Regions from separate parts of the Mesorhizobium sp. C120A genome, predicted to be linked through region 1. Evidence: predicted binding sites of a transcription regulator. Region 1 holds the regulator's gene; the other holds the start of a gene.

Region 1 (4,617 bases):
AGGCGTTGTTCGACGTCAATCTCGACGTCCGCCAGAACCAGGTGACGGCGCTGATCGGCCCGTCCGGCTGCGGCAAGTCGACCTTCCTGCGCTGCCTCAACCGCATGAACGACACCATCGATTCGGCGCGGGTGACCGGCAAGATCACGCTCGATGAAGACGACATCTACGACAAGAACATCGATGTCGTCGAACTGCGCGCCCGCGTCGGCATGGTGTTCCAGAAACCCAACCCGTTCCCGAAGTCGATCTACGAGAACGTCGCCTACGGCCCGCGCATCCATGGGCTGGCCAAGCGCAAGTCCGACATGGACCAGATCGTCGAGCAGAGCCTGAAGAAGGCTGCGATCTGGAACGAGGTCAAGGACCGCCTGCAGGAGCCCGGCACCGGCCTGTCCGGCGGCCAGCAGCAGCGCCTGTGCATCGCGCGCGCCATCGCCGTGTCGCCGGAGGTGATCCTGATGGACGAGCCCTGCTCGGCGCTCGATCCGATCGCCACCGCCCGTGTCGAGGAGCTGATCGACGAACTGCGCCAGAACTACACGATCGTCATCGTCACCCACTCGATGCAGCAGGCGGCGCGCGTCTCGCAGCGCACGGCGATGTTCCATCTCGGCTATCTCGTCGAGGAGGGCGTCACCGACAAGATGTTCACCAACCCCGACGACAAGCGCACCCAGGACTACATTACCGGCCGCTTCGGCTGAGCCGTCCGGCGGGTGAATTTTTAGGCACGAGGACCAAGATCATGGGTGAACATACCGTCGCCTCCTTCGATGAAGAGCTCGGGCAGATCAGCAAGCTGATCCGCGACATGGGCGATCTGGCAGGCTCGATGGTCAGCGGCTCGACCAGGGCGCTGCTCAATTCGGACAATGCGCTGGCACAGCGTGTCGTTTCCGACGACGCCATCATGGATGCGCGCCAGCGCGAACTGGACGACCGCGCCATCACGCTGATCGCCAAGCGCCAGCCGATGGCCAACGATCTGCGCGCCGTGGTCGGCTCGATCCGCATGGCGGGCGACCTCGAGCGCATCGGCGACCTCGCCAAGAACATCGCCAAACGCGTCGGCACCGTGGGCTTGAGCGTCACGCCGCGCGACCTCTCGCACTCCATCGATGCCATGGCGCAACTGGTGCTGATCCAGGTGCAAGGCGTCGTCGAGGAATATGCCGCCACCGATGCGGCAGCGCTTGCAAAACTCAGGAATGACGACGAGCGCATCGACGTCAAATACACGTCCGTGTTTCGTGAGCTCTTGACCTACATGATGGAAGACCCTCGCAACATCACCGCCTGCACGCATCTCTTGTTCTGCGCCAAGAATCTTGAGCGCATCGGCGATCATGTCACCAACATCGCCGAAAATGCGTATTATGTGCTGACCGGCCAGCAATTGCCCGCCAATCGTCCGAAGCAGGACGAGACGGCGATGGCCACGCCGGCCTGATGAGGGTGAACTGCCTATGATCGCGCCACGCATCATGGTCGTGGAGGACGAGGAGCCGCTGGGCGTGCTCCTCCGCTACAACCTCGAATCCGAAGGCTATCAGGTCGAGGTGGTGACACGCGGCGACGAGGCCGAGATCCGCCTGCAGGAAAACGTGCCCGATCTCCTGGTGCTCGACTGGATGGTGCCCGCTGTTTCCGGCATCGAGCTCTGCCGGCGGCTTAGAGTGCGGCCCGAAACCGAGCGGCTGCCGATCATCATGCTGACCGCGCGCGGTGAGGAAAGCGATCGCGTGCGCGGCCTGTCCACCGGTGCCGACGACTATCTGGTCAAGCCATTCTCGACGCCGGAGTTCATGGCGCGCGTGAAGGCGCTGCTGCGCCGGGCCAAGCCGGAAGTGCTGTCCAGCGTGCTCAAGGTCGGCGACATCGTGCTCGACCGCGAGTCGCACCGTGTCTACCGCAAGAAGAGCGAGATCAGGCTCGGACCGACCGAGTTCCGGCTGCTCGAATTCATGATGCGCCATCCCGGCCGCGTGTTCTCGCGCAGCCAACTGCTCGACAATGTCTGGGGCGAGACGATCTATATCGACGAGCGAACCGTCGACGTCCATGTCGGGCGCTTACGCAAAGCGGTCAACAACGGCCGCATGCCGGATGTCATCCGTACCATTCGCGGCGCCGGCTACGCGATCAGGGAAGACTAGGATGCTGCGCGTCGCGCCGTTGCCGGCCATTCAGGCGACATGCTTGCCGGATTTGGCCTGAATGCCCGGCGCGAAAATCTCCTGATCGACGAAGCCGAGCGCGCGCATGGCACAGCCTTCGCGGATCAGCGGCAGCTCGTTGGGCTCGGTGTCGAAGGAGATCGATTTCGAGTGCTGGCCGCCGGCGGTCTGGGCGATCGCTTCGCGCAATGCCGGTTCGATCAAGTCGAAGGCGGCGGCGCTGACGCCGACCATGGCGACGGGTGCCGGATCGATCAGTGCAAACAGGCTGCCGAGGCCGAAGCCGAGCGCCTCACCGGCCTTGCGATAGGCTTCGCGCTCCGGGCCATCGGTTTCGCGGGCGCGCGCGGCGAGTGCGCGCATATCAGCGTCGCCGATATCGACCGGCTCGGCATCTTCGCTCATCATTTTGGCGCTGCGCCAGATGGCGTAGTTTCCGGCATAGGCCTCGACGCAGCCGCGCCGCCCGCAGCGGCAGAGCGCGCCGCCCGGACGGTGGATCATGTGGCCGAACTCGCCGCCCGAGGAATGGGTGCCGGTGAACAGTTCGCCTTTCAGCACCAGCCCCATGCCGATGCCGTGCGACAAGAGGATCGCGATGAAATTGTCGCGGTAGCGCTCGGGCTGGCGCCATTGCAGGGCCACCGCCATCATATTGCAGTCGTTCTCCATGGTGGCAGGAATGCCGAATTCCGCTTCCAACATGTCGGCGAAGGCAATGTCGGTCAGTGGCGTGATTGGCGACCACAGCATGGCCCGCGCCTGCGAATCGGTGATGCCCTGGATGCCCATGGCAATGCGGGCGATGCTCTGGACATCGAGGTCCGGGTCCGCGAGACGCCGCCCGACGATTGCTACGCATTCGCCGATCAGCTCGTCGCGCGGCATGGTCAGCGTGTCGAGCCGGCGCTGTTCTTCCGCGACCACCTGGCCGGCATAGTCGATGACGGTGACGGAGAGGAAGTTCAGCGACAGCACCACGGTCATGACCGCCGCCGCTTCCGGGTTGAGGCCAAGGCCGACCTGCGGCCGGCCGCGTTTCAGCGAGCCGGTCTCGCCAGGCTTGCCTTCAATCAGGATGCCTTCTTGAATTAGATCAGACGAGATTGCCGATATCGTCGAATGGCTGAGGCCGGTGGTCGCCGCAATCTCGGTCCGCGACGGCTGGCCGGCCCGGCGCACGGCCGAAATCACCATCGCACGGTTGCGACGGCGCAGATCGTCGTGGCGGATCCCAACCGACATTTGTTTTCCTCCCGGCCTCCTCGCGCCTCATGATAGTGAAGGCGTTCGACGGCACCAGCCAAATATTGGCAGACGCCGGCAGCCCTGTCATTGTTTATTGCGGAGCTCGAAAAAATTCGGCAACGCCATCAGAATCCATCATAATCGATGTTGACAGTGCCTTATCATTGAACCAGTATTTTTTCGAGGCTCGAAAAAATGGAGCCTCTTTGTGCAGGCCTTCGGGCCGGTTTTGTCGCGCCGTGGGCGGCGCAGGGAGGGTTATAATGAACAGATTTGCAGCCGCCATGCTGGCGGGTGTCGCCATGTCGCTGGCGCTGATGTCGGTCGCGCAGGCGAAGGACAAGGTCATCGGCGTGTCGTGGTCGAACTTCCAGGAAGAGCGCTGGAAGACCGACGAGGCGGCGATGAAAACGGCGATCGAAGCCGCCGGCGACAAGTACATTTCGGCCGACGCGCAGTCCAATCCCGGCAAGCAGCTGACCGACGTCGAAAGCCTGATCTCGCAGGGCGCCAACTCGCTGATCATCCTGGCGCAGGACGCCTCGGCCATCGGCCCGGCGGTGCAGAAGGCGCTGGACGAAGGCATTCCGGTCGTCGGCTATGATCGCCTGATCGAGAACAAGGACGTCTTCTACCTGACCTTCGACAACAAGGAAGTCGGCCGCATGCAGGCCCGCGAAGTGTTCAAGGCGAAGCCCGAAGGCAACTATGTCTTCATCAAGGGCTCGGGCTCGGATCCGAATGCCGATTTCCTGTTCTCGGGCTCGATGGAAGTGCTCAAGGAAGCCATCGACTCGGGCAAGATCAAGAATGTCGGCGAGGCCTATACCGATGGCTGGCTGCCGGCCAACGCCCAGAAGAACATGGAACAGTTCCTGACCGCCAATGACAACAAGGTCGATGCCGTGGTTGCGGCCAATGACGGCACCGCCGGCGGCGTTGTCGCCGCGCTGACGGCGCAGGGCCTTGCCGGAACGGTTCCGGTCTCGGGCCAGGACGGCGACCATGCCGCCCTGAACCGCATCGCGCTCGGCACGCAGACGGTGTCGGTGTGGAAAGACGCGCGCGAACTCGGCAAGAACGCCGCCGAGATCGCCTCGCAGCTTGCCGATGGCAAGAAGACGGGCGACATTGCCGGCGCCAAGGACTTCACCACGCCTGGCGGCAACACCGTCAAGTCGCTGTTCCT
Region 2 (4,617 bases), 2.9 Mb from region 1:
CCGCCCGCCCGAAAGTCTTAGCGAACCACGTAGGGCAGCAGGCCGAGGAAGCGGGCGCGCTTGATCGCCTTGGCGAGTTCGCGCTGCTTCTTCTGGCTGACGGCGGTGATGCGCGACGGCACGATCTTGCCGCGCTCGGAAATGTAGCGCTGCAGAAGACGCACGTCCTTGTAGTCGATCTTGGGCGCGTTGGCGCCGGAGAACGGGCAGGTCTTGCGGCGGCGATGGAACGGGCGCCGGGTCGGGATCTGATTGATGTCGACCATTATTCTGCACCTCCTTCAACGCCTTCGCGCGGACGGCGCGGACCACGATCACCACCGGCGTCGCCAAATGAGCGCGGCGGACGATCGCCACGGTCGCCGCGATCACGGTCGCCGAACGAGCGCGGACCACGATCACCACGGTCGCGGTCGCCGAAGCCGCCGCGTTCCGAGCGCTCTTCGCGCTTCTGCATCATGGCCGACGGGCCTTCCTCATGCGCCTCGACCTTGACGGTCAGGAAACGCAGCACGTCCTCGGACAGGCCCATCTGGCGCTCCATCTCGTTGAGCGCTGCCGGCGGGCAGTTGAGGTCCATAAGCGTGTAGTAAGCCTTCCGGTTCTTGTTGACCCGGTAGGTGAGGGACTTCAGTCCCCAGTTCTCGACCCGGCCGACGGACCCGCCATTTGCGGAGATGACGCCCTTGTACTGTTCGACAAGCGCATCGACCTGCTGCTGCGAGAGGTCCTGCCGGGCAAGGAACACATGTTCGTATAGAGCCATAGTGGTTCAGTGCCTTTCTTCGTTTCTCTCCCGGATCCTCGCGGCAAAAGCCTCTGCAACTTCTCTGACCCGCTGGTCCCGAGGGGGGCGAGGAAGAAAGGAGCATTTCGAGACGGTCGAGAGCGGAGACACGGGAGGCGGAAGCGCTTCTGGCTTCACACGAAGGTTTTGGATAAAACCTCCGGCCCTCCGTTCAGCCCCCAGCAAGGACCGGCAGATTGCGGGCGTCTATATAGCAATTTGGCTGGAAGGCAAGGGTAACGCATGCTCCGGACAGCGTCCTGGCGTCGCAGGGTTGGAAAAGACCAGGCATCAACTCGTATGCGGGGTACGACCGTTGATCGTTTCGGGGAAGAAGTCCGGAGCCGCCTTACGCTTGCCGAACATCATGTCGTATTGCAGCAGGCGGAAATCGTTGATCGCCGGATCAACTTCCTTCTGCCGCGCCCAGTCCGGCGTGGCCTCACCTGACGGTGTCAGAAGCAGATTGCGGTCGACGACGCGATAGCGTTCGCGCAGCGCGCCCAGGAAGCCGGTGTAGTAGGGGTGCGTGATCCCGGCCGTTGTCAGGATGTGGTAGGGCAGGAAGGCCGGGCTCACCGCGCCCATATCCTGCGCCGGACCGGTGCGGTTAGACCAGATGACCAGCGGCGTCTGATGATGCTCCAGTGCCGCCTCCGGCGTCGGTTCCTTGCGCGGCGCGACATTGTCCTTCAGGTAACCGGTTTCGACATAGACGGGGCCGAGCGGCGGCAGATGGTCGCCGAAGAAGGCGATGACCGTCGGCCGCTCGCGCTTCTTCGCCCATTCGATCAATCGTTCGAGGCCACGGTCGGCATCGGCGGAGCCTTCGGCGTAGCTGAGCAGCGATTCCCGCGCCCATGTGCTGATCGGTGCCGCGACCTTGTGGGTCGGATTGTAATAGCGGTACGGCTCGTAGGGACCGTGGTTCTGCAGGCTGACGGCGAAGAAGAACACCGGCCGCTCGCTGGCGTCGGCCTCTGCGATGATCTCGTCGGTCATCGACGCATCGGAAGCCAGCGGCCCGCGCTTTTCCAGTGGCGGCAGCGTCTCTTCCGAGCGGAAATCGTTGAAGCCGAAATCGGCATAGACGGCGCCCCTGTTCCAGAACCAGTTGGTGCCCGGATGGATGGCGCGCGCCCGGTATCCCTCGCTTTTCAGGAAGGTCGCCAGCGACGGCGTCGGTGTGCGCACATATTGCTGGTAGGGGATCGAGCCCGCCGGCAGGAAGGCATTGGAAAAGCCGGTCAGCGCCTCGAATTCGATGTTGGCGGTCATGCCGCCGAATTCCGGCGAAAACATATAGCCGGAACGCAGCGCCCGCACATTGGGGATCGGGTCAGGCGTGATTGTGACGCCGGGCAGCTTGGTCGGATCCCAGAAAGATTCGCTCATCACCACGATGATGTCGGGTTTCTCATCCGGTACCGAGGCCGCCACAGCAGGCCTGTCGATCGCGTCGATCGCCTTGTCGGAATAGCCCGCCGGCGCCGAGACATGCGCCATCGGCACGTTGAGCGCGAAGGCCAGCGCAAACCCGTTGGAGGCGTAGTTCTCCTTCTGGTCCCACATGATCGGGATGATCTGCAGCCGGTCGCGGGTCCACGAGAAGGTGGCGTAGTCCATGATTGAGACGAAGAAGGCGAGCAGCGGCACTGCCAGCGTCAGCCGCGCCAGCCGCCCTTTGCGGCTGAGGACCGGAACCTTGCGGCGCCACAACCGCCAGCCATAGATCAGCAGCGACAGGCCGGCGACGATGCCGACCGCCATGGCGAGCGCCGTCCAAGGCCGTTCGCGCACCAGGAGCGGCATCAGTGCCATGATCTGGCGCGAATAAAGAAAATCGGTTGGGTAGAGCGGATCGCCGAGATAATGCGACTTCTGATGCCCGACAAAGGCCAGCGCCAGCGTCAGCGGCGCCACGATCATCAGGCTCTGGTGACTGCGGCCAAGCACGGCGTCCAGTCCCATCAGCACCAATGCAAAGACAATGATGGTGGTCCAGCCCGGCTTGAATGGCTGCAGGAAGAAGTCGACCGTGCCGAAGAAGTCGCCGCGCACGATCCATTCGATGGCGAACACCAGGATGGCGGAGGCAAGCAGCGTGACCAGACCGTAGCGGATGACCGGCCATCTGCGCCCCGGCAGGTAGCCGGTGGACGGATCGTCTTCCAAGAACTGTGGCGCGGGTACGGCCGCGCCCTTCCTGATCCTAGCCACGTCTCTTCCCCCGGCCCAAGCAACGCGTATTTCCACTCGCGCCACCGTTCTGTCATAGAACTGTCATGCAAAAGCTAGCGCCTGTGGCGAAAATAAGAAGAGCCAGCAAACGATTCGTGAGCGGTTTTCATCAGGTGTGATCGGCAAAAAGCCTTTGGGAACAGGGACTCGAGGTCAGCTCCGGTTCAAGCGAGAGCCGAAATGCCCCCTCCGGGCTTGACTTGGCGGTCCGCCTTGCGTCACAGGCAGTAAAAATCAGCCGCTGGAGAGCGCCCAAATGGCCGTCGCATTCACCTTTCCGGGACAGGGCAGCCAGGCTGTCGGCATGGGCAAGGACCTCGCCGACGCCTTCCCCGAGGCACGCAGGGTGTTCGAGGAAGTCGATGATGCGCTGGGCGAAAAGCTGTCGAAACTGATCTGGGAAGGCCCGGAAGAGGCGCTGACCCTGACTGCCAATGCCCAGCCGGCGCTGATGGCGGTCTCGCTGGCGGGAATCCGCTCGCTGGAAGCGCGCGGCTTTTCGCTGAAGGACAAGGTTGCCTACGTTGCCGGTCATTCGCTCGGCGAATATTCCGCCCTTGCCGCGGCCGGTTTCGTTTCGGTCGCCGATGCTGCCCGGCTGCTGCGCATCCGCGGCAACGCCATGCAGGCGGCGGTGCCGGCCGGCGAGGGCGCCATGGCGGCGATCATCGGACTGGAACAGCCCGACGTCGAAGCCGCTTGCACCGAGGCCGCAACGGGATCCGGCAAGGTCTGCCAGATCGCCAACGACAATGGCGGCGGCCAGCTGGTGATCTCCGGCGCCAGGGCGGCGGTGGAACTCGCCGCGAAACTGTGCACCGAAAAGGGCGCCAAGCGGGCGCTGATGCTGCAGGTCTCCGCACCCTTCCATTCGGCGCTGATGGCGCCGGCGGCCGATGTCATGCGCGAGGCGCTGGCCGGCGTGACCAAGAATGCACCGGTCGTGCCCGTCGTCTCCAACGTCACTGTAGCCCCGACCAGCGACCCCGACGAGATCGCGCGCCGCCTGGTCGAGCAGATCACCGGCCGCGTGCGCTGGCGCGAAACGGTGGAGTGGTTCGGCGCCAATGGCGTCGCCACGCTCTATGAGATCGGCGCCGGCAAGGTGCTTTCCGGCCTGGCGCGGCGGATCAACCGCGACATCGCCACATCGGCCGTCGGCACGCCGGCCGAAGTCGAGGCGGCGCTGGCCGCGCTTGCATAATCCACTGGCGATTCAACCCCTCCCGTGGGAAGGGTGTTCTCTTAAGATCAGGAGACGAAAATGTTCGAACTGACCGGCCGCAAGGCGCTCGTCACCGGCGCATCGGGCGGCATTGGCGAGGCGATTGCCCGGGTGCTGCATGCGCAAGGCGCCATTGTCGGCCTGCACGGCACCCGCATCGAGAAACTGGAGACCCTGGCCGGCGAACTCGGCGACCGGGTAAAGCTGTTCCCGGCCAATCTTGCCGACCGTGACGAGGTCAAGGCGCTTGGCCAGAAGGCCGAAGCCGAACTCGAAGGCGTCGACATACTGGTCAACAATGCCGGCATCACCAAGGACGGCCTGTTCGTGCGCATGGCGGACGCGGATTGGGACAGCGTGCTGG

Evidence for each region. The regulator PhoB, encoded in region 1, activates phosphate uptake and scavenging genes when phosphate is short. The targets are predictions, from matches to a motif close to TGTCATNNANCTGTCAT.
Region 2: the regulator PhoB is predicted to act here: its motif matches at 3,058-3,074, upstream of NL532_RS24880 (LTA synthase family protein).

What each region holds. Positions count from the first base shown of each region.
Region 1 covers NZ_CP100476.1:1,336,023-1,340,639, forward strand. The annotation lists gene pstB (phosphate ABC transporter ATP-binding protein PstB) at 1-707, shown strand, start outside; gene phoU (phosphate signaling complex protein PhoU) at 749-1,453, shown strand; gene phoB (phosphate regulon transcriptional regulator PhoB) at 1,470-2,159, shown strand; gene NL532_RS06615 (ROK family protein) at 2,190-3,425, opposite strand; gene xylF (D-xylose ABC transporter substrate-binding protein) at 3,692-4,617, shown strand, end outside.
Region 2 covers NZ_CP100476.1:5,057,422-5,062,038, reverse strand. The annotation lists gene rpsR (30S ribosomal protein S18) at 18-266, opposite strand; gene rpsF (30S ribosomal protein S6) at 266-766, opposite strand; gene NL532_RS24880 (LTA synthase family protein) at 1,079-3,007, opposite strand; gene fabD (ACP S-malonyltransferase) at 3,285-4,232, shown strand; gene fabG (3-oxoacyl-[acyl-carrier-protein] reductase) at 4,293-4,617, shown strand, end outside.